Regions from separate parts of the Pseudomonas trivialis genome, predicted to be linked through region 2. Evidence: predicted binding sites of a transcription regulator. Region 2 holds the regulator's gene; each other region holds the start of a gene.
What was found. The regulator FliA, encoded in region 2, starts transcription of late flagellar genes. The targets are predictions, from matches to a motif close to CTAAAGTTTNNNNNNNNNNNGCCGNTAA.
Positions count from the first base shown of each region.

Region 1: VRB54_RS23555 (methyl-accepting chemotaxis protein) is a predicted target of FliA. The motif match lies at 2,241-2,268, and genes of this name have one in related genera.
Region 3: motA (flagellar motor stator protein MotA) is a predicted target of FliA. The motif match lies at 1,887-1,914, and genes of this name have one in related genera.
Region 4: VRB54_RS05300 (flagellar protein MotY) is a predicted target of FliA. The motif match lies at 1,761-1,788, and genes of this name have one in related genera.

Region 1 covers NZ_CP142151.1:5,282,865-5,288,805, reverse strand. The annotation lists gene VRB54_RS23565 (bifunctional diguanylate cyclase/phosphodiesterase) at 1-709, shown strand, start outside; gene VRB54_RS23560 (NorM family multidrug efflux MATE transporter) at 759-2,135, opposite strand; gene VRB54_RS23555 (methyl-accepting chemotaxis protein) at 2,365-4,341, shown strand; gene VRB54_RS23550 (YifB family Mg chelatase-like AAA ATPase) at 4,382-5,878, opposite strand.
Region 2 covers NZ_CP142151.1:3,775,788-3,781,728, forward strand. The annotation lists gene VRB54_RS16445 (chemotaxis protein CheA) at 1-772, opposite strand, end outside; gene VRB54_RS16450 (protein phosphatase CheZ) at 784-1,572, opposite strand; gene VRB54_RS16455 (chemotaxis response regulator CheY) at 1,591-1,965, opposite strand; gene fliA (RNA polymerase sigma factor FliA) at 2,133-2,873, opposite strand; gene fleN (flagellar synthesis regulator FleN) at 2,870-3,703, opposite strand; gene flhF (flagellar biosynthesis protein FlhF) at 3,809-5,125, opposite strand; gene flhA (flagellar biosynthesis protein FlhA) at 5,137-5,941, opposite strand, start outside.
Region 3 covers NZ_CP142151.1:544,868-550,808, forward strand. The annotation lists gene VRB54_RS02285 (rhodanese-like domain-containing protein) at 1-222, opposite strand, end outside; gene VRB54_RS02290 (HDOD domain-containing protein) at 280-1,815, opposite strand; gene motA (flagellar motor stator protein MotA) at 1,982-2,833, shown strand; gene motB (flagellar motor protein MotB) at 2,837-3,853, shown strand; gene rsgA (small ribosomal subunit biogenesis GTPase RsgA) at 4,010-5,041, opposite strand; gene orn (oligoribonuclease) at 5,151-5,693, shown strand; gene VRB54_RS02315 (trimeric intracellular cation channel family protein) at 5,833-5,941, shown strand, end outside.
Region 4 covers NZ_CP142151.1:1,219,746-1,225,686, reverse strand. The annotation lists gene VRB54_RS05305 (argininosuccinate synthase) at 1-659, opposite strand, end outside; gene VRB54_RS05300 (flagellar protein MotY) at 789-1,697, opposite strand; gene pyrC (dihydroorotase) at 1,854-2,900, shown strand; gene rnt (ribonuclease T) at 2,897-3,568, shown strand; gene VRB54_RS05285 (peroxiredoxin) at 3,668-4,270, opposite strand; gene VRB54_RS05280 (bacterioferritin-associated ferredoxin) at 4,514-4,732, shown strand; gene bfr (bacterioferritin) at 4,934-5,404, shown strand; gene grxD (Grx4 family monothiol glutaredoxin) at 5,473-5,811, opposite strand; gene VRB54_RS05265 (molybdopterin oxidoreductase family protein) at 5,898-5,941, opposite strand, start outside.

The DNA.
Region 1 (5,941 bases), 1.5 Mb from region 2:
GGGCGACGGCCGTATCGTCGGCCTCGAAGCCCTGGTGCGCTGGCGCCACGGCGAGCGCGGGCTGCTGGCGCCCAGCGAATTCGTGCCCCTGGCCGAACAGAGCGGCCTGATCGTGCCGCTGGGTTACTGGGTGATCTCCCGCGCCCTGCGCGACATGCAGGACCTGCGCGAGCGTGGCCTGCCGCCGCTGCACATGGCGGTCAACCTGTCGTTTCGCCAGTTCCAGGACAGCCAGTTGCTGTCCACCCTCAGTCGGCTGATCACCGAGCGTGGCGTGGAAGCACAATGGCTGGAATTCGAGCTGACCGAAACCGCCGTGATGCGCCGCAGTGATCTGGTCAAGCAGACCATGGACGCCCTCGGCCGCCTCGGCGTGCGGTTTTCTCTGGACGACTTTGGCACCGGCTTTTCGTCGTTCGTGCACCTCAACAGCCTGCCGATTGCCTTGCTGAAGGTCGACAAGAGCTTTGTCGGCGGCATGGAAGAGCGCGAAGAGAACCGCAAGCTGGTCCATGCCATGATCAACCTGGCCCACAACCTCAACCTGGAAGTGGTGGCCGAAGGCGTGGAAACGCCGGAGCAACTGGCGTTGCTGCGCCTGTTCGGCTGCGACCAGGCCCAGGGCTACCTGATCAGCAAGCCGTTGCCGTTGCCGGAGTTAGTGCAGTATCTGACTCACGGCAAGGGCCAACAGGCGCAACTGGGCTGACGTGAAAACCCCATAAACGGTGGGAGAGAGCAAGCCGCTTCCCACCGTTTTAATCAGGCAGTGCCTCCTGCCGAATCATCCGCTTGATCTTCGCTTCAAACGCCCAGGTCAGGCTCACCGCAGCACACGCCAATCCCAGCGCCAGCCCCCACCACACCCCTGTGGGCCCCCAGCCAAAGGTGAACGCCATCAACCACGCCGCCGGCGCGCCGATCAGCCAGTAGCACCCGAGCCCCACCAGAAAGGTGGTCTTGGCGTCCTTGAGCCCACGGATGCAGCCCATGGCGATGGTCTGCACACCGTCGAACAGTTCGAACCAGGCCGCCACGGCCAGTAGGCTGACGGCCAGCACGATCACATCGTGGAACGCCGGGTCATTGTGGTCGAGAAACAGCCCGATCAGCGGGTCGGAATACAGCCACAATACCCCGGCAAATCCCAGCATCACCACGCCGCCAAAGCCCATGCCCACGCGTCCGGCCGTACGCACCTTCAGCAATTGCCCGGCGCCGTAGTGCTGGCCGATGCGCATGGTCACCGCGTAGGACATACCCGCCGGCACCATGAACGCCACCGAGACGATCTGCAGGGCAATCTGATGCGCCGCCAACTGCGTGCTGCCCATGGTGCCCATGCACAGCGCCGCAAAGGCGAACAGCCCGACCTCCACCGCATAGGTGCCGCCAATCGGCAGGCCCAGGCGCCATAGCTCGCGCAGGTAGTGGGTATTGAGGCGCAGCAGGCCGGTGCTCAGCGGGTAGGCGGCATAGACGCGGTTGCTGCGGATGTACGCCATCAGGGCCAGCGCCATGCCATTGGCGACAATGGCAGTCACCAGGCCGATGCCCATCAGGCCGAGCTTGGGCAGGCCGAACATGCCTTCGATCAATGCATGGTTGAGCAGGTAGTTGACCACCGTGCCGCCCAGGCTGATCACCATCACCGGCGTTGCCTTGCCGATGGCGCTGGTGAAGCCGCGCAAGGCCATGAAGCTCAGGTAGCCGGGCAGGGCGAGCGGCAGCAGGGTCAGGAACTGCCCCGCCGAATTCACGTTGGTTTCGGTCTGACCGAACATCAGCAGCACCGGCTTGAGGTTCCACAGCAGCAAGGCCGCCGCCAACGCCATCAACCAGGCCAGCCACAGCCCGGCCTGGGTCAGGCGGGTGGCGCCTTCGATATCCCCTGCACCATGACGAATGGCAACCAGCGTGCCCACCGCTGCAATCACGCCAATGCAGAAAATCGCCACGAACGAATAAGTCGCCGCGCCCAGGCCGCCACCGGCCAGGGCTTCAGGGCTCAGGCGGGCCATCATCAACGTGTCGGTCAGCACCATCAGCATGTGCGCCAACTGTGAGGCGATCAATGGCCCTGACAGCCGCAGAATGGCCCAGAGTTCGGTACGTGCCGCAGGTTGCATGATCATCACACTCGACAAGGCGCAAGGATGGGGAAGGGGGATTCTCGGTGCTTTGCGCGCAATTGTAAAAAGAGATGAATGCAATCGTTTGCGTAATGCCCCCTTGATTCTCTCAAGTATTGGCAAACCCCGCCGAAGTAGGTGTGTCGGACCTTCACCCCGACGTTTCCCACTAGATAATTTGCCGAGCATCGCTATGAGATCAGGATGATCCTGGCCTCGGTCAGGAGCTGTCATGTCTCAACCTCGCGCCCGGATTGCCTCACAGTTAGGCCTCGCATTGGCCGTGATTCTGGCTGTCGCCATCGGCGGCAGTACCGTTTTCGCCTTGCGTTCTCTCGACTCCGCCAACCTTGCCACCCGCGAGGAGCATCTGGCCAGTGAGGCGCGATTGCTCGCCGATCAGCTCAATACCTTCCACAGCACCTTGCGCGAGAGCACGCAGCGCCTCACCGGCCTGTTTGAAAAGCGCTTCAGCGCCGGGTTGAGCGTGCGCGCCGATCAGATGATCGCCGTGGGCGGCGTGCAGACCCCGAGCCTGTTGCTGGGCAGCGATGTGCTCAACAACAACTTCACGGAAGTGGATGAGTTCAAGCAGATGTCCGGCGGTGTGGCCACGGTATTCGTGCGCAGCGGCGACGACTTCATCCGCGTCAGCACCTCCCTGACCAAGCAGGACGGCAGCCGCGCCATCGGCACCGTGCTGGACCGCCAGGGTCCGGCCTATCAGCGCGTGCTCAATGGCCAGGTCTATATCGGCCGCGCCGTGTTGTTCGACCGCTCCTACATGACCCAGTACAGCCCGGTACGCGACAGCAGCGGCAAGGTCATCGCCGTGCTGTTCATCGGCTTTGACTACACCGACGCGCAGGCCGCGCAGTTCGAAAACCTCAAGCGCTTCCGCATCGGTCAGACCGGCTCCCTTGCCCTGTTGGATGAACAGAAGCACTGGCTGGTGCCGCCCGCTGGCGTGCAGGCGCCGGATCAAGCGGTGCCGGTGATGCTGGACCTGGCGAAAAAGCCTGGCTCAGGCCGCTTCTGGAGTGACAAGAACGAAGATTTCTACAGCGTGTCGGTGCCCTTCGAAGGTGGCCCCTGGGCCGTGGTGGCAAGCATGCCGAAGGCCGAAATTCGTGCCGTGACCTGGGACGTCGGCATGCGGCTGGTGATTGGCAGTGTACTGGCGATGTTGCTGGCGGTGGGCGCGATCGTGTGGCTGTTGCGCAGCAAACTGGCGCCCCTGAGCGACCTGGTGCGCCAGGCCGAAGCCTTGGGCGCGGGCGATTTGAGCGCACGCCTCAATGTCTCCAGCCATGACGAGATCGGCCAGTTGGCGCGTAGCTTCAACCAGATGGGTGAAGCGTTGTCGACCATGGTGTCGCAGATCCGCAAGGCGGCCGAAGAGGTCAACAGCCGTGCCGAGGCGTTGTCCGGGTTGTCGGGTGGTGCCTATGAAGGCATGGAGCAGCAGTCCGGTGAGATCACCAGCATGGCTGGCGCGGTGGAAGAGTTCAGCGCCACCTCCCTGAACATCGCCGACAACATGGGCAACACCGAGCGCCTCGCTCAGGAAAACGCCCAGCAAACCCGCATCGGCCGTACCTCGATGCAAGAGGCGTCGTCGTCTCTGGAACATATCGCCACCGCCCTGAACAGCACCGCCACGGTGATCAATACCCTTGGCCAGCGCTCCCAGGAAATCGGCGGCATTGTCGGTGTGATCACTGCCATCGCCGAACAGACCAACCTGCTGGCGCTCAACGCGGCCATCGAAGCCGCCCGCGCCGGTGAGCAAGGTCGTGGCTTCGCCGTGGTCGCCGACGAAGTGCGCAACCTGGCCTCGCGAACCCGCCAGGCCACCGATGAAATTTCCGTGATGATCCAGAGCATCCAGCAGGAAACCGGCAACGCCATCAGCACCATGGAACAGGGCAATGTCCTGATGCAGGAAGGCCTGTCGCGCAACGCCGACGTGGCCTCGGCCCTGGCGCGTATCGACGAGCAAAGCCGCTCGGCCGGTCAGCAGTTTGCCGCCATTACCACGGCTACCCAGGAACAGAGCAGCACTGCAACTCTGCTCAGCAGCAACCTGCAGAGCATTGCGATGGCCAACAGCGAGCAGCGGGAAGTGGTGTCGAACCTGGCGATTACCGCCAAGGAGCTGGAGACGTTGGCGGCGGGCTTGCGTCATGAGGTAGACCGGTTCCGCTAAGACCTTACAGACACAATCACAGTTGAGCCTGCGCCAAGGCTCAAGTGAGTGCCGCCGGGCGGTATTGCAGTGCCTCTTGCAGATGGTGGCGCGCGATGGCGTCTTGTTGTTCAAGGTCCGCCAGCGTGCGCGCCACCTTGAGCAGCCGGTGTGCCGCACGCAGGGACAACGTCAGCCGTTCGCAGGCCGTCTCCAGCCAGCGCTCGTCGACCTTTGCCAGCGTGCAATGTTCGCGCAATCCCGGCAGGTCCAGAAAGGCATTTGCACACCCCTGGCGTTGCTGTTGACGCTCGCGCGCCTCGGCAACGCGCGCCGAGGCGTTGGCTGTTGTGTCACCCTCGTTTTGAATGGGATTGAGCGCGGTGGTCTCCCGTGCCACGGTCAGGTGCAGGTCAATCCGGTCCAGCAACGGTCCGGAGAGCTTGTTGCGATAGCGCTGAACCTGTTCCGGCGTACAGCGACAGCGACCACTGGGCTCGCCCATGTACCCGCAAGGGCACGGGTTCATCGCGGCCACCAGTTGAAAGCGCGCGGGGAAACTCACGCGGTCACGGGCGCGGGAGATCACGATGTGCCCTGACTCCAGGGGTTCGCGCAGCACCTCCAGCACCTTGCGGTCAAACTCCGGCAATTCATCGAGGAACAGCACGCCATGGTGCGCCAGGGTGATTTCCCCCGGTTGCGGCTTCGATCCCCCGCCCACCAGGGCCGGGCCGGATGCGGAGTGATGCGGCTGGCGAAACGGCCGATGCGGCCAGTGGCTCAAGGGCGCCAGGCTGACGACCGATTGAATCGCCGCGACTTCCAGCGCCTCCTGCTCACTCAGCGGGGGCAGCAGGCCTGGCAGGCGGCTGGCGAGCAGGGTCTTGCCGGTGCCGGGAGGGCCGCTGAGCAGCAGGTTATGCGCGCCCGCCGCTGCGATCAGCAGGGCGCGCTTGGCCGAGAGCTGGCCCTGCACTTCGCTCAGGTCCGGATACGGCTTGTTCAAGTACTGCAAGCCGTCTGACTTGTAAGGCTCAATCGGCACATGCCCATTCAGGTGCGCGACCACCTGTAGCAGGTGATCCACCGCTATGACCTTCAAGCCCGACGCCAGGCACGCCTCCTCGGCATTCGCCCGCGGCACTATCACGGTGCGCCCGGCCTTGCGCGCGGCCAGCGCCGCCGGCAGCACGCCTTTGACGGCGCGCACCTCGCCGGACAACGCCAATTCCCCGAGACACTCCACGTCATCGAGCATCAACGCCGGCACCTGCACACTGGCCGCCAGAATGCCCAGCGCAATCGCCAAATCAAAACGCCCGCCGTCCTTGGGCAGGTCGGCGGGCGCGAGGTTGAGGGTGATGCGGCGCGACGGGTATTGCAGGGCCGAATTGAGAATGGCGCTGCGTACGCGGTCCTTGCTTTCCTTGACGGCGGTTTCGGGCAACCCCACCAGCGTCAGGGACGGCAAACCATTGGCCATATGCACCTCGACAGTGACGGCGGGCGCTTCGACGCCAACCTGGGCGCGGCTGTGGACGATGGCGAGGGACATGCGCGTTCCTTGAAATGGAGGGCCGCTTTGTGCGGGTTTTTCAAGGGTAGACGAGGCTGGACA
Region 2 (5,941 bases):
CGACTTCCGGCAAGGCATCGACAGCAAAGGTGCCCTTGCCGTGCAGTTGATCGAGCAAGGCTTCGAATTCGTCGTCGGTGATATCGGTGCTGGCGCTCGCTGCAACTGCGGGCGGCGCGGCGACCGGTGCCACGGCGTCGGCAGCGAACTGACCCTTGCCATGCAACTGGTCGAGCAGGGATTCGAATTCGGCGTCGGTGATGTCTTCGCTGGTCGGCGCGGCAGGTGCAGCAGCCGGTGGCTGTGGCGCTTGCGGTGCTTCGGCCTCGGCCTTCACGGCGTTGAGCGAATCGAGCAACTGTTCGAACTCGCTGTCGGTAACATCCGGCTCGGGCTCAGGCTCGGCCACCGGTGCAGGCGCAGCTACGGCGGGGGCCTCGGCAGCCGGCTCTGCCAGACGCGCCAGGGCGGCCAGCAGTTCCGGGGTGGCGGCGGTGATCGGGGCACGTTCGCGCACTTCGCTGAACATGCCGTTGACCGCATCCAGTGCTTCGAGAATCACGTCCATCAACTCCGAGTCGACCTGCCGTTCACCCTTGCGCAGGATGTCGAACACGTTCTCGGCGATGTGGCAGCACTCCACCAGCTCATGGAGCTGGAGGAAGCCGGCGCCCCCTTTTACAGTGTGAAAACCGCGAAAAATTGCATTGAGCAGGTTCGCATCATCCGGTCGGCTTTCCAGCTCGACCAGTTGTTCGGACAGTTGCTCTAAAATTTCGCCGGCCTCTACAAGGAAATCCTGAAGGATTTCTTCATCGGCGCCGAAGCTCATGTGGGTGCTCCTTAGAAGCCTAAACTGGATAACAGGTCATCGACATCATCCTGACCTGACACAACGTCTTCACGTTTATCGGCATGAATCTGAGGACCTTCACCCTTGGCGAGATGTTTTTGTGGATCTTTTTCCGAGAGGATCGCCGCGCGGTCATGTTCGATGCCGGCAAAACGATCGACCTGCCCGGCCATGAGCACCAGTTTGAGCAGGTTGCTTTCCACTTCGGTAACCAGTTGGGTCACGCGCTTGATCACCTGACCGGTGAGGTCCTGGTAATCCTGGGCCAGCAGAATATCGTTGAGGTTGCTCGCCACCGTGCGGTTTTCCTGTTCGCTGCGCGACAGAAAACCGTCGACCCGGCGGGCCAGTTCACGAAACTCCTCAGCACCCACTTCGCGACGCATGAAGCGCCCCCAGTCGTGGCTGAGCGCATGGGCCTCGGTGGCCATGCCATTGACCAGAGGCGTGGCGTTTTCCACCAGGTCCATGGTGCGGTTGGCCGCCGCCTCGGTCAGCTTGACCACATAGGACAGGCGTTCGGTGGCATCGGTGATCTGCGAAATTTCTTCGGCCTGGGGCATGTGCGGGTCAATCTGGAAATTGACGATCGCACTGTGCAGCTCGCGCGTGAGCTTGCCCACTTCCTGGTACAGGCCGCGGTCACGGGTCTGGTTAAGCTCATGGATCAACTGCACCGCGTCGCCGAAATGGCCTTTTTCAAGGCTGTCGACCAACTGGTGAGCATGTTTTTTCAGGGTCGACTCAAAATCGCCCAATGTTGTTTCTTTCTGCTCCATAGCTCCCCCGCGATGGCATTAGCCGTGGATGCGTTCGAAGATTTTTTCGATCTTCTCTTTTAGCGCCAATGCCGTGAATGGCTTGACTACGTAACCGTTTACCCCGGCCTGGGCGGCTTCGATAATCTGTTCACGCTTGGCTTCGGCGGTCACCATCAGTACAGGCAGGCTGCGCAGCTTTTCGTCAGCACGCACGTGGCGCAACAAGTCGATGCCGGTCATGCCCGGCATGTTCCAGTCGGTTACCAGAAAGTCGATGCTGCCGCTGTTGAGGATCGGAATCGCCGTAATGCCGTCATCCGCCTCGACCGTGTTTGTGAACCCAAGGTCACGCAACAGGTTTTTTATGATCCGCCGCATCGTTGAGAAGTCATCAACGATGAGGATTTTCATGTTCTTGTCCAATTCGACCTCCAAGCAGTCTTAAACGCGCCCAGCACCTGGACGCGCCATTTCAATCAACAGGCGTTACACAAAAAGGACTGCCGGGTCCACCACGGGTCGAACCCGCGAAGGTCGTGACCCTCGCGGTATCGTCTGCAGTGTCCCCACACTGCCTGTCAGCGCGCGCGCCACTCTCCCAAACGCCCCCGCAAACGGGCTGCGCACTGGCTATGCAACTGGCTGACACGCGATTCGCTGACCCCCAGGACCTCACCGATTTCCTTGAGGTTCAGCTCTTCGTCGTAGTACAGCGCCAGGACCAGGCGCTCACGCTCCGGCAAGTTGGCAATGGCGTCCGCCAGTGCACCCTGGAAACGTTCATCTTCCAGGTCGCGTGACGGCTCCATATGCGCACTCGCGCCATCCTCATGCAGCCCTTCGTGTTCGCCGTCCTGCAACAGGTCGTCGAAACTGAACAGGCGGCTGCCCAAGGTATCGTTCAAAATCCCGTAATAATCATCGAGACTCAATTGGAGTTCGGCCGCAACTTCATGATCTTTAGCGTCGCGACCGGTTTTTGCTTCAATTGAGCGAATTGCGTCACTGACCATCCGCGTATTGCGGTGCACCGAACGCGGCGCCCAATCCCCTTTACGCACTTCATCGAGCATCGCGCCACGTATGCGAATACCCGCATACGTCTCGAAACTGGCGCCCTTGCTCGCATCGTACTTGGTCGACACTTCAAGCAAGCCGATCATGCCGACCTGGATCAGGTCTTCGACCTGCACACTGGCCGGCAGGCGTGCCAGCAAGTGATAGGCGATGCGCTTGACCAGCGGCGCATAGCGCTCGATCAGTTCGCCCTGGCTGTCGCGTGCCGATTTTTTATAGAGGTTGTAGCCGCTGGATGTCATAGCACAGGACCCGCGCTTGTCTGATGCACCAATCGTTCGACGAAGAACTCCAGATGCCCGCGCGGGTTGGCGGGCAGCGGCCAGGTATCGACCTTCTGGGCAATCGCCTTGAATGCCAGCGCGCACTTGGAACGAGGGAATGCTTCGTAGACCGCACGCTGTTTTTGCACAGCCTTGCGCACGCATTCGTCGTAGGGAACTGCGCCGACGTATTGCAGGGCGACATCGAGAAAACGATCCGTGACCTTGGTCAGTTTGGCGAACAGGTTGCGCCCTTCCTGCGGGCTCTGGGCCATGTTGGCCAGCACGCGGAAGCGGTTCATGCCGTAGTCACGGTTAAGCAGTTTGATCAGGGCGTAGGCGTCGGTGATCGAAGTGGGCTCGTCGCACACCACCAGCAGCACTTCCTGCGCGGCGCGCACAAAGCTGACCACGGACTCGCCGATGCCGGCGGCGGTGTCGATCACCAATACGTCGAGGTTGTCGCCGATATCGCTGAACGCCTGGATCAGGCCGGCATGCTGCGCCGGGCTCAGGTGCACCATGCTCTGGGTGCCGGAGGCAGCCGGCACGATGCGGATCCCGCCGGGCCCCTGCAGCAGCACATCGCGCAGCTCACAGCGCCCTTCGATCACATCGGCGAGGGTATGTTTGGGGGTCAGCCCCAGCAGAACGTCCACGTTCGCCAGGCCCAGGTCAGCGTCCAGCAGCATGACGCGACGGCCAAGCTCTGCCAGGGCCAGGGACAAATTCACTGACACGTTAGTTTTCCCGACGCCACCTTTGCCGCCGGTCACCGCGATCACCTGTACGGGATGCATGCTGCCCATTTTATTTCTTTACCTTGTCTTGCTTAGACGCAGGCTACATGGCTTGGCCGCTTGAATCGCTTGCAGACCATCGATGTAGGTACATTTCACGGTGTTCATCCTGCCTCAACCGACCCGTTTTGCCGGGTTGTGGTAAAGGTCGGCGAACATATCAGCCATCGCTTCCTCGCTAGGCTCGTCTTGCATTTGCACACTCACGGCACGGCTGACCAACTGATGACGACGCGGCAGATGCAGATCATCCGGGATCCGCGGGCCGTCGGTCAGGTAGGCGACCGGTAATTCATGGCTGATTGCCAGGCTCAGCACCTCGCCCAGGCTCGCGGTTTCGTCGAGCTTGGTGAGGATGCAGCCGGCCAGACCGCAGCGCTTGTAACTGTGATACGCAGCGGTAAGAACCTGTTTCTGGCTGGTGGTTGCAAGCACCAGGTAATTTTTCGATTTGATCCCACGGCCGGCCAGGCTTTCCAGCTGCATGCGCAACGCCGGATCGCTGGCTTGCAGGCCGGCGGTGTCGATCAGCACCACGCGCTTGCGCAGCAGCGGGTCGAGGGCGTTGGCCAGGGACTGGCCCGGGTCGACGTGGGTCACCGGCACATTGAGAATGCGGCCGAGGGTCTTGAGCTGTTCCTGGGCGCCAATGCGGTAGCTGTCCATGCTCACCAGCGCGATGTTGTTGGCGCCGTACTTGAGCACGTAACGGGCGGCCAGCTTGGCCAGGGTGGTGGTCTTGCCCATGCCGGCAGGGCCGACCATGGCGATCACACCGCCCTCTTCGAGGGGTTCGATTTCCGGGGTGGCGATCATTCGCGCCAAGTGCGCCAGCAGCATGCGCCAGGCCTGACGGGGCTCCTCGATGTTGCCGGTCAGCGCCAGCAGGTCGCGCGACAGCGGGCCAGACAGGCCGATGCGTTGCAGGCGACGCCACAGGTTGGCCTGTTGCGGCTTGCTGCCTTGCAACTGGTTCCAGGCCAGCGAGCCCAGTTGTACTTCGAGCAGTTCGCGCAGGCCGTTGAGTTCAAAGCGCATCGAATCGAACACGCGCTGGTCGACGGCGGCAGCCGGGGCCGGTGCGGCAGGACGCGGCGGCTCGACGAAAGTCGGCTCCACCAGCGGCTCGGCAGCGGTCAACGGCAGGCCGGCGAACAGCTGGCGATTGGTGGTGGTGTCGCTGTCGCCGCGCATGCTGAGCTCGGCCTGGGCCGACACAATGCGCGAGGCGGTCTTGCGCAGCTCGTCTTCGAGTTCCATGTTCGGCACGCGTGGCGCCAGGGCCTGGGGGGTGTAATCCAGGGCAGCCGTCAGCTCCACACCGCCGGCGATGCGGCGGTTGCCGATAATGGCAGCATCGGCGCCCAGCTCATCACGCACCAGTTTCATGGCCTGACGCATATCGGCGGCGAAAAAACGCTTCACTTGCATAACCCACTACCTCAGCCGTTGGGCCCTACTGTCGCGACGATAGTCACTTGCTTATTGTCAGGAATTTCCTGGTAAGCCAATACGTGCAAATTCGGTACTGCCAGGCGTCCAAACCGCGACAACATCGCTCGGACCGGGCCTGCCACCAGCAGAATCACCGGCTGGCCCTGCATTTCCTGGCGCTGTGCGGCGTCGATCAACGAACGCTGCAGTTTTTCAGCCATGCTTGGCTCCAGCAGAACGCCCTCTTCCTGGCCTAATCCTGCCTTCTGAATACTATTGAGCAAAATCTGTTCCAACCTTGGCTCCAAGGTGATAACAGGCAGCTCGGAGTCAAGCCCTACAATGCTTTGCACGATTGCGCGGGACAATCCGACCCGCACCGAAGCCACCAGCGCGGCGGTATCTTGACTCTTGGCGGCATTGTTGGCGATAGCCTCGGCAATGCTGCGAATGTCGCGTACCGGCACCTGTTCGGCCAACAGCGCCTGCAGCACCTTGAGCAACTGCGACAACGAGAGCACGCCCGGCACCAGCTCTTCGGCGAGTTTTGGCGAGGCCTTGGCCAGCAAACCCATCAATTGCTGGACTTCCTCGTGACCGATCAGCTCGTGGGAGTGCTTGTAGAGGATCTGGTTGAGGTGGGTAGCAACTACGGTGCTGGCGTCCACCACGGTGTAACCGAGCGATTGCGCCTGGCTGCGCTGGCTGACTTCGATCCACACCGCGTCCAGACCAAAAGCCGGATCTTTGGCGGTGATGCCGTTGAGGCTGCCGAACACCTGGCCCGGGTTGATCGCGAGCTCCCGGTCCGGG
Region 3 (5,941 bases), 2.2 Mb from region 2:
GCCGAACAGTTTTTCCAGTTCGGCCTTGTCCGGCAGCAGGCCCGGTGCCGGTGGCTGACCCAGTTGGGTGCGCTTGGGGTCAACGAAATGCGCGCCGGGGATATGCCCTTCGGCGTAGCGGGCGGCACTGGTGAGGTCCACCACAATCAGGTGCTCGGCATCCAGTTGACCAAGCAGGTCGCTGGACTCGATCACCAGCGGCAAGCCAGAGAAGTCAGGCATGTGAGGTCTCCTGGGCACAAAAGTGGGTGATAAAGGAGGGCGATTGTAGCGCAAGCATCAGGCGCTGCGGTTGGTAAAGCAGTGCAGGGCTTTCTCGACGCATTGGGCGGTTTTGCCGAAGGCCTGCACGGTGGTTTCCGAAAACGGCCCGCCGCCCTGGTCGGCGATCATCAGCATCACCACCTTGCCATTGCAGCTCAGCGAGCGCAGCAGCAGGTGTTCGCCAGCGAACAGGCGGCGCAGGATCGGCGGCAGCAGGGCCGAGAATTGCGCATGGTTGTCGGGCGTAAGGCGCACCTGGGCGGACTTCTCCAGCAAGCGCTGCAGCAGCGTGCTGTTGACCACGTCCAGGCTCAGGTTGGCCGCGTCCCGGGGCAGGCCGTCAACCTGATGCACGCGCAAGGTGCTCTGGGCGCGATCCGTCATCATCAGCATCACCCGCTGCATGCCGCTGGCCACCAGCGCGTCCCGGGCGCAGGTGGTCAGGTGCATGGCGTTGGCGAAGCGGCTCGGCTCCAACAGCAGCTCGGTGCAGTGCCTGCGCCACACGGCGAGGGCTTCGGCGGTGGGCGGTGGCGCCGGCAGCAGGCCGCGATGGACCTTCTGCACATGCCACGGCCAGATCAGCGACAGCGCCGGGTGCCAGAGGTCGGGCATCAAGGTGGTACGGGCGCTGGTGACGGCCTGCTGGTGAGCCTGTTGCTGCACATCGGCCAGCGGCTGTTGCAGGTACAGCGCGGTGAGGTATTGCCAGCGCTCGGCGTGCGGGCAGGTCCAGGACTCCTGGGCCGACATCGCCAGGCCGTTGGCCAGCAGCACGGTATTGGCCGGCTGGTTGAGCCAGCGGCGCAGGTTGGGCTCGGCGTCGAGCAATTGCTGGTGGCGCAGTGCGTCATCCTCGCGGGCGATGCGCAAGGCTTTGACCAGCAGGCGTTTCTCGTTGCGCAGCAACGTATAACCCTGGGACACCCAGACCGGCAGGTGCCAGGCTTCGGTCAGGCCCAGGCACAGGTCCAGAAGGCGCACGCCGAACACCTGTTGTTCCACCGCGCGGGCGCTCTCGCCTTTATGGATGACCCGCAGCTCCCATTCTTCCAGCAGCTTGGGATAGGCCACGGCCATCGGCCACAGCGGTGACAGAAACAGCAGGCTGCCCCAATGAATGTCCTGCCACAGGCGCGCCAGGCGGCTGGCGAACAAGCCGCTGGCCTGTTGGGACGCGTGCTGGCTCACCAGCAGCAATTGGCGCAAGGCCAGCGGGATGTCCTGAGCGGGCACCGAGGGCAGCCGCGCGAGCAGTTCTTCGGCGCGCTTGAGGCCCAGGCGGTTGAGCGCCACTTCGAGGTTTTCCGCCGGTTCCGTCATGCTGCCCTGGGTGTGGCTGTTGGCTTCGCGCATCACGCTGAGCACCAGCGCCGGGCTGTTCTGCATCAGCTCGGCAATATCTCGCAACGAACTGCGGCTGTCGCGAATGGCCTTGCACACGCGCTCATGGGCGGCCTGCGGCACGGGCAGCAGCACATCGTCCAGGCGCTTGATCCAGGCGGCGAGGGTGGTGGGTTTGGCACTTGGGACGCTGGTTTCATTAGCCATCATTGGGGCGCGATCATCACTTGCGTTCAAGGTGCCCGGAACGGGCTGAGTTGGCTTTTCGCCTTAACGGGCTATAGTCTGGCGCAGTTTTGCCGATAAGTAGAACAAGAGTTTTCAGCTGCACCCACTATGTCCATGAACCCGACGGCGCAAGTACAGATCCCCTATGGCTAAAATTATCGGCATCATTGTCGTCATCGCAAGTGTGCTCGGTGGGTACGTCTTGTCCCACGGTAAAATTGCCGCGTTGATCCAGCCTTTCGAAGTGCTGATTATCGGCGGTGCCGCGTTTGGCGCATTCCTGCAGGCCAACCCCGGCTACATGACCATGCACGTGATCAAGAAATCGGTGGGCATGTTCGGCTCGCGCTTTTCTCACACCTTCTATCTGGACGTGCTGGGGCTGGTCTACGAGATCCTCAACAAGAGTCGTCGCGAGGGCATGATGGCCATTGAAGGCGATATCGAAGACGCCGCGGCCAGCCCGATTTTCGCTAAGTACCCGACGGTGCTCAAGGACGAGCGCCTGACCGCCTATATCTGTGATTACCTGCGCATCATGTCCTCCGGCAACATGGCTCCCCATGAGCTGGAAGGCCTGTTCGACATGGAGCTGTTCAGCCTCAAGGAAGAGCTGGAGCATCCATCCCATGCCGTGACCGGCGTCGCCGACGGCATGCCCGGTTTCGGTATCGTTGCGGCAGTGCTCGGCATCGTGGTGACCATGGCTTCCCTCGGCGAAGGTGATCAGGCGGCGATTGGCATGCACGTGGGTGCGGCGCTGGTGGGCACCTTCTTCGGTATCCTGGCGGCCTACGGCTTCTTCGGTCCGCTCGCTACCTGCCTGGCCCACGACGCCAAGGAAGAAGTGAATCTGTACGAAGCGATCAAGGCCAGCCTGGTGGCGTCGGCGTCCGGCATGCCGCCGTCGCTGGCCGTGGAATTCGGGCGCAAGGTGCTCTACCCCAAACATCGCCCGAGTTTCTCCGAGCTGGAGCAAGCGGTTCGCGGTCGCTAAGCCATGGAAAACAACCAGCCGATAATCATCAAGCGCGTCAAGCGCTTCGCTGCGGGGCACCATGGTGGCGCCTGGAAGATCGCCTTCGCCGACTTTGCCACGGCGATGATGGCGTTCTTCCTGGTGCTGTGGCTGATGTCCACCGCCACGCCGGAACAGAAGATCGCCATTGCCGGTTACTTCAAGGACCCGATCGGCTTCTCGGAAAGCGGCACGCCCTTTGTGATCGACCTGGGCGGCTCACCGCAGTTGGCGCCGGAGCGCACCATCAACCCGGAGGTGCAGACCGAATCGCCGCAGGACAAGATTCCCGTGGAGCGCGACACCGTCGAGAGCATGGCCGAACAGGTTGAGCAGGAACGCCTCGAACTGTTGCTGCAGGAGTTGCAGAACAAGGTCGAAGAAAACCCGCAGTTGCTCAAGTTCAAGGATCAGATTTCGTTCGAGATCACCCCGGAAGGCCTGCGCATCCAGATCACCGACGCCGCCAACCGGCCTATGTTCGACTCCGGCAGCGCGCGCCTCAAACCGTACTTTGAAGACATCCTGCTGGCCATGGCCGACACCATCAAGGCGGTGCCGAACAAGATCAGCATCAGCGGCCATACCGACGCCAAGCCCTACGCGGGCCAGGGCGACTTCGGCAACTGGGAGCTGTCGGCCAACCGCGCCAACGCCGCCCGGCGTGCGCTGGTCGCCGGCAGTTACCCGGACCCGCAAGTGGCGCGCGTGGTGGGGTTTGCCTCCTCGCAGCTGTTTGATCACAAGGACCCCTTCAATCCGGTCAACCGTCGCATCGATATCGTCGTACTGACCAAAAAGGCCCAGCGCGCGATTGAAGGCGACCAGCCGCCACCGGCACCCGTCCAGGGTGAAGGCGCACCGGGTGAAGTGCCCACCGACCCGAATGCGATTGCGCCGGGGCAGGAGCCGTTACCGGCCCATGAACTGCGCCAGAAGCTGAATTTGTTCGATGATGGTGGGGTGAAGGATCCGACGGTGCCTGGGACGGGGTCGTAGCTACATAGGCTTTGGCTTATTGTGGCGAGCAGGCTTGTCCTGCGTTTGGCTGCACAGTAGCCCCAAAGCCTGATGAATCATTTCTGGAATAAATAAGCCGTTTGGATGAGGGCTGCTGCGCAGCCCGGCGCGGGGCAAGCCCGCTCGCCAATACGTTCAGTAACTGCTCTCAGGCAAGCTCGCAATAATCGACCGATAGCTGTTCATCCGCTGCTGCTGCACACGTCCGTCTTCCAGTGCCTTGAGCAACGCACACCCAGGTTCGCGGTCGTGTTTGCAGTCGCGGAAGCGGCAGGTGCCTATCAGGTCGTTGAACTCGATGAAGCCCGCTTCCACATCGCTGCGGCTGACGTGGCCCAAACCGAATTCACGAATGCCAGGGGAGTCGATCAGTTCGCCGCCACCCGGGAAGTGGAACAAGCGTGCGGTGGTGGTGGTGTGCGTGCCCTGACCGGACAGCTCCGACAGCGGGCCGACGCGGGTGTCGACTTCCGGCAGCAGGCTGTTGACCAGCGACGACTTGCCCACGCCCGATTGGCCGACGAACACGCTGATACGCCCGTCCAGCTGCTGTTGCAGCTGTTCCATGCCGTCGCCGTGATGGGCCGACACTTCCAGCACCGGGTAACCCAGGGTGCGGTACACCGCCAGCAGTGCGTTGAGCGCGGGGGCGTTCTGGTCGTCGATCAAGTCGAATTTGTTCAGCAGCAGCAGCGGGCGAATGCCGGCATGCTCGGCTGCGACCAGGTAGCGGTCGATCAGGTTGGCATGGGGCTCGGGCAGCGGGGCGAACACGATCACGATCATGTCAACGTTGGCCGCTACCGGCTTGAGCTGACCACGGCTGTCGGGACGACGCAGCTCGGTGGTGCGCGGCAGTTGCGCGACGATGACGCCGATGCCCTGGTTGCCGGCACGCCACACGACCTTGTCGCCGGTGACCAGCGCCGGCAGGTTGGCGCGCAAGTGGCAGCGTGACACTGAGCCGGCGAGTTCGCCTTCCAGCGCCTCCACTTCGACCTGCACACCAAAGTGCGCGATCACCAGGCCCGTCTGTTCCGGGCCGAGGTCGCCGCCCTCGAGCGCTTCCACGGCGGAGGATTCACGTTTGGCGGCGCGCGCGGCGCGTTCGCCTTGAATCTTTTCGATGCGCCAGTTTTGGCGACGATTGAGCTGGCGTTTGGCCATTGGTGTTCCGTGTCGATAATGCAAAGATAGGGTAAAACGGTCGCGAGTCTAGCACGCCGCCGCCTGCTAAACTGCGCGGCCTACGCCAAGGTGCCAAGAGAATCAAGCCATGCTGAACCCACAGAACCTGATTTGGATCGATCTGGAAATGACCGGTCTGGACCCCGACACCGACGTCATCATCGAGATGGCGACGATTGTCACCGACAGCAACCTCAACACCTTGGCCGAAGGTCCGGTGATCGCCATCCACCACAGCGACGCGGTGCTGGCCACCATGGACGAGTGGAACACCCGCACCCACGGCAACTCCGGGCTGACCCAGCGCGTGCGCGACAGCCGCATCAGCATGGCCGAAGCCGAAGCCGAAACCATCGCGTTTCTGGAAAAGTGGGTGCCCAAGGGCAAGTCGCCGATCTGCGGCAACAGCATCTGCCAGGATCGTCGCTTCCTCTATACCCACATGAAGGGGCTGGAGAGTTACTTCCACTATCGCAACCTGGATGTGTCCACCTTGAAGGAGCTGACCGCGCGCTGGGCGCCCGAGGTTAAAGACAGCTTCCATAAAGGCAGCACGCATCTGGCGCTGGATGATATTCGCGAGTCGATTGCCGAGTTGCTGCATTACCGCAAGCATTTCATCAAGGCTTGAAGATGTATTGACTGGCCTGGCGCTATCGGGAGCAAGCCCCCTCCCACATTGATGTGCGAACGCAGTCAAATGTGGGAGGGGGCTTGCTCCCGATGGACGCGACTCGGTCACCTTTGATGCCCATGCAAGGACCGCCCGCATGCTGCTGATGCTCTACCTCATCGCCATTACCGCCGAAGCCATGACCGGCGCCCTGTCCGCCGGTCGGCGCGGCATGGACTGGTTTGGCGTGGTGCTGATCGCCTGTG
Region 4 (5,941 bases), 2.6 Mb from region 2:
TGCGGCTTGTCGGGAGCGTTCTCCGGGGAGACGGTCCATTTCCACATATCTTCTTCGTGCTCGGTCCAGGTGTCTTCCAGCACGCCGCCTTCATATGAGATGTGCAGTAGATTGGCGTCCATCGAGTACGGGGACTTCTTCTTGCCGTGGCGCTCGATCGGGATTGCGTGCTTTTCAGCGTAATCCATCAGCTTTTCACGGGACAGCAGGTCCCATTCACGCCACGGTGCAATCACTTTCACGCCTGGCTTGAGGGCGTAGGCGCCCAGTTCGAAACGCACCTGGTCGTTGCCCTTGCCGGTCGCACCATGGGAAATGGCGTCGGCGCCGGTTTCGTTGGCGATTTCGATCAGGCGCTTGGCAATCAGCGGACGTGCGATGGAAGTACCCAGCAGGTACTCGCCTTCGTAGACGGTGTTGGCGCGAAACATCGGGAAGACGAAATCGCGGACGAACTCTTCGCGCAGGTCGTCAATGTAGATCTCTTTCACGCCCATGGCTTGCGCCTTGGCACGTGCCGGTTCGACCTCTTCGCCCTGACCCAGGTCAGCGGTGAAGGTCACCACTTCACAGTTATAAGTATCCTGCAGCCACTTGAGGATCACCGAAGTGTCCAGGCCGCCGGAATACGCGAGAACGACCTTGTTTACGTCGGCCATGCCATCACTCCACGGGGTTGTACGGAAAGGCGACGATTCTACCGATCAAAACCGTGAATTTACAGGGGCGCGACAGCAAATGAAGATAAAGCGACAGATTATGTCGACGGCGCGACCGAGGGTCGCACCTTATGAAGTGTGTGCCGGATTGCCTGGAGCGGTAGCCTGCGGTGCCGGTTTTTCGGGGGCCGCCACGCGTTCAAGCTGAATGTTCACACGACGGTTGCGCGCGCGGTTGGCCGCGTTGGTGTTGGGCGCCAGCGGGTAGCTTTCACCGTGGAATCGCAGAGTGATCTGCGACTCCGGGATGCCATTGGCTTTGAAGTAGTCCATCACCGCCAGGGCACGACGGCGCGATACGTCGCGGTTGGTCAGGCGATTACCGCTGTTGTCGGAGTGACCGTTCAACTCCAAATGGTTAACCGTGGGATCGGCTTTGAGGTACGCAAGAATCACCGACAGCTTCTGCCTGGCAGCGGAGTCCAGTTCAACGCCACCGCCAGGGAAACCGACTTCGGTCTGTTTGACCTGGTCGTAATTCATCGGCAACAGCTTGGCGGTGCACACCTGATAGTCGTTGTAGGCCTTGTTGAATTTCACCGGCAACAGGCGAACCTCCGAGTAGCCGCCCTCGCGCCCGTAATGACGCACAGTGGGGCTGCGCCCTTCCAGCAAGCCAGTGAACAGGCGCCCGGCCTGGGCCTGGGAACTGTTAAACAGCACATCGCCGCTGCCGACCCGCACCGCGCCCAGATTGATGTCGCCGCGCCCCGGCTGCCAAGGTGCAGCGGCCGCCAGCAGCGTCGCCGAGCCCGCGCCGAGTGCACCGTTATAGGCCTTGAGGCGAAACGTCGCCTGCTCGCCGGCACGGCGCACGAACTCACCCGAGCCGAAATCGGTGATCGGCTGGGTCAGGCGGCACTCGAACTGATCGCCTTCCACCTTCCACTCAATATTCTCCAGACGTGTCTGGAACGTGAGGGCCATTGCAGGCAGGCTGGCGAACACACTGAGCAGGGCTAGATAATGCTGGCGCACGGGCGGCTCCACTGGTTTCTACAACACATCAAGGCGTCATACGTCGTTAAGGCATACCCCCAGCTATCGGTCGCATCCTGCAAAACTTGATAGCGAGTGCCTGCAACAGTCTTTTCCGGTAGCATTCCCACCAGATTGACCCGCCTGGAATCCCCAATGTCCGACCGCCTGACCCTGCTGCGTCCCGACGACTGGCATATTCATCTTCGCGATGGTGCTGCGTTACCCCACACCGTGGCCGATGTAGCGCGCACGTTTGGCCGCGCCATCATCATGCCCAACCTGGTACCTCCGGTGCGCAATGCCGCGCAAGCCGACGCCTATCGCCAGCGCATCCTCGCTGCACGACCGGCCGGCAGCCACTTCGAACCGTTGATGGTGCTCTACCTCACCGACCGCACCCAGCCTGAAGAAATTCGCGAAGCCCGTGCCAGCGGTTTTGTGTACGCAGCCAAGCTGTATCCGGCGGGCGCCACCACCAACTCCGACTCCGGCGTGACCAGCATCGACAAGATTCTGCCGGCCATCGAAGCCATGGCAGAGGTCGGCATGCCATTGTTGATCCACGGTGAAGTCACCCGTGGCGACGTGGATGTGTTCGACCGCGAGAAGATCTTCATCGACGAGCACATGCGGCGCGTGGTCGAGCTGTTCCCGACCCTCAAGGTGGTGTTCGAGCACATCACCACCGCTGATGCCGTGCAGTTCGTCACCGAAGCCTCGGAAAACGTCGGCGCGACCATCACCGCCCATCACCTGCTGTACAACCGCAACCACATGCTGGTGGGCGGGATTCGACCGCACTTCTATTGCCTGCCGATCCTCAAGCGCAACACCCACCAGGTCGCCTTGCTGGACGCCGCCACCAGCGGCAGCCCGAAGTTCTTTCTTGGCACCGACTCGGCGCCCCACGCCCAGCACGCCAAGGAAGCCGCCTGTGGCTGCGCCGGTTGCTACACCGCATTTGCTGCCATCGAGCTGTACGCCGAAGCCTTCGAGCAACGCAACGCGCTGGACAAGCTCGAAGCGTTTGCCAGCCTCAACGGCCCGCGCTTCTACGGCCTGCCGGCCAATACCGACCGCATCACCCTGGTCCGTGAAGACTGGACTGCCCCTGTCAGCCTGCCGTTCGGCGAGCTGACCGTAATCCCGCTGCGCGCCGGTGAAACACTGCGCTGGCGCCTGCTGGAGGAAAGCAAGTGAGTGAAGACCATTACGATGACGAACACGAGCACAGCGGTGGCGGCTCTCGCCATCCGATGGCCGAGCGGTTTCGCGGCTATCTGCCGGTTGTCATCGACGTAGAGACCGGTGGCTTCAACTGCGCCACCGACGCCTTGCTGGAAATTGCCGCCACCACCATCGGCATGGATGAGCAGGGTTTCGTGTTTGCGGAACACACGCATTTCTTCCGCGTCGAGCCGTTCGAAGGCGCGAACATCGAAGCTGCCGCCCTGGAGTTCACCGGAATCAAGCTCGACCATCCGCTGCGCATGGCGGTCAGTGAAGAAGCGGCGCTGACCGATATCTTCCGTGGAGTACGCAAGGCGTTGAAAGCCAATGGCTGCAAACGCGCGATCCTGGTTGGCCACAACAGCAGCTTCGACCTGGGCTTCCTCAACGCCGCCGTGGCGCGCCTGGACATGAAGCGTAACCCGTTTCACCCCTTCTCCAGCTTCGACACCGCCACCCTCGCCGGCCTGGCCTATGGTCAAACGGTATTGGCCAAGGCCTGCCAGGCCGCCGGTATCGACTTTGACGGCCGCGAGGCCCACTCGGCGCGCTACGACACCGAGAAGACCGCCGAGCTGTTCTGCGGCATCGTTAACCGCTGGAAGCAGATGGGCGGTTGGGAAGACTTCGGCGACTGAAACTTGTGGGAGTGGGCTTGCCGGCTCCCACAAAAACCATCTCCCAAGCATAAAAAAACCGGCCCTCACAGGCCGGTTTTTTTGTACCTCGACTTCGGCTTACAGTTTGCCGGCGTTCTCGGTCAGGTAAGCCGCAACACCTTCGGTGGAAGCGGTCATGCCCTTGTCGCCTTTTTTCCAGTTGGCAGGGCAGACTTCACCGTGCTCTTCGTGGAACTGCAGCGCGTCGACCAGGCGGATCAGCTCTTCCATGTTACGGCCCAGCGGCAGGTCGTTGATGATCTGCGAGCGCACAACGCCCTTGTCGTCGATCAGGAACGCGCCACGGAACGCCACACCGCCTTCGGACTCAACGTCGTAGGCCTTGGCAATCTCGTGCTTCATGTCGGCAGCCATGGTGTATTTGACTTTGCCGATGCCGCCATCGTTGATGGCCGTGTTGCGCCACGCGTTGTGGGTGAAATGGGAGTCGATGGACACGGCAACCACTTCAACGTTGCGCGCCTTGAAATCGTCCATGCGGTGGTCCAGAGCGATCAGCTCGGACGGGCAGACGAAGGTGAAGTCCAACGGGTAGAAGAACACCAGGCCGTATTTGCCTTTGATGGCTTCAGACAGCTTGAAGCTGTCTACGATTTCGCCATTGCCGAGCACGGCAGGTACGTCGAAATCCGGGGCTTGTTTGCCGACGAGTACGCTCATTGGGTATCTCCTGATGTTAAGGGTGAAGATTGAAGTAACAGGACCGGCCTTTAGTCTGCCGCGTTCAAGCGACAGACCTGTGACGCAGTCACGCTTCGTGAAGACCGAGCATCATACACTGAAAAAACCGTTCGTCAGTGCGGGCGCCGCGCCGGGAAATACCCTGTGAATGTACTTTGACAATCATTCTCGTTAACATTAAGATCCAACGCATTCAAGCCTCACACCGCGATGGTTCTCCCTATGTATGTGTGCCTTTGTACTGGCGTCACCGACGGACAAATCCGCGAAGCAATCTATGAAGGTTGCTGCAGCTATAAGGAAGTGCGCGAAACCACCGGCGTTGCCAGCCAGTGTGGTAAATGTGCCTGCCTCGCCAAGCAAGTGGTACGGGAAACGCTGACGCAACTGCAGACAGCGCAGAGCGCGCTCCCCTACTCAGCAGAATTTACACACGCTTAAATAGGCGTGTTTTAAAAAACCGGACCTGGAGTCCGGTTTTTTTATGCCTGTAATTCAATTAGTTAGCGCCAAGACGCGGAACACAAACATTCTTATTCCGATTAATTTTCATTTATTATTCAATAACTTAGGTTTGACACTAGGGTTTTCGCCGCTCAAACTCTGCCTTATACACAGCTATTACAGGGCAGGACCCCAGTCATGAAAGGCGACATCTCAGTCATCCAGCAACTCAACAAAATCCTTGCCAATGAACTGGTCGCGATCAATCAGTACTTTCTGCATGCCCGCATGTACGACGATTGGGGCCTGGAAAAGCTCGGCAAGCGTGAATACAAAGAGTCGATCAAGGCCATGAAGGACGCCGATGCGCTGATCAAGCGCATCCTGTTCCTGGAAGGCCTGCCGAACGTGCAGGACCTGGGCAAGCTGAACATCGGCGAACACACCCAGGAAATGCTCAACAGCGACCTGGGCTTTGAGCGCAAGAGCCACAGCGACCTCAAGGCCGCCATTGCCCACTGCGAAACCCACGGTGACTTCGGCAGCCGTGAGCTTCTGGAAGACATTCTGGAAGACCAGGAAGAGCACATCGACTGGCTGGAAACCCAATTGGGTCTGATCGTCAAAGTCAGCCTGGAGAATTACCTGCAGTCGCAGATGGGCGAATAACCCACACCACGCAGGTACAAAAAAGCCCCGCTCTCTTTCGAGAAGCGGGGCTTTTTATTGCGGGCCAATCAAGCGTCGGTCTTGGCCGCCGCATTGGCTGCTGCATCTTTGACCAGCGCCTGCAACGAACCGTCCGCTGCCATTTCAGTAATGATGTCACTGCCGCCGACCAGTTCGCCAGCTACCCACAGTTGCGGGAAGGTAGGCCAGTTGGCGTACTTGGGCAGGTTGGCGCGGATTTCAGGATTCTGCAGGATATCCACGTAGGCGAACTTCTCGCCGCACGCCATGATGGCCTGGGATGCCTTCGCGGAGAAACCGCACTGAGGCGCGTTCGGTGCGCCCTTCATGTAAAGCAGGATGGTGTTATTGGCAATCTGCTCTTTGATCGTTTCGATGATATCCATGGAACACCTCGGCTGGAACTTTGCGACTCACAGGTCGGCACGGTGGCGCATTGTAACGCAAAATCCCGGCACAATGCTCAGGCTCCTTATGCGGCCGCTACCTGCACTGGCACTCCGTTCAATGCGGCGT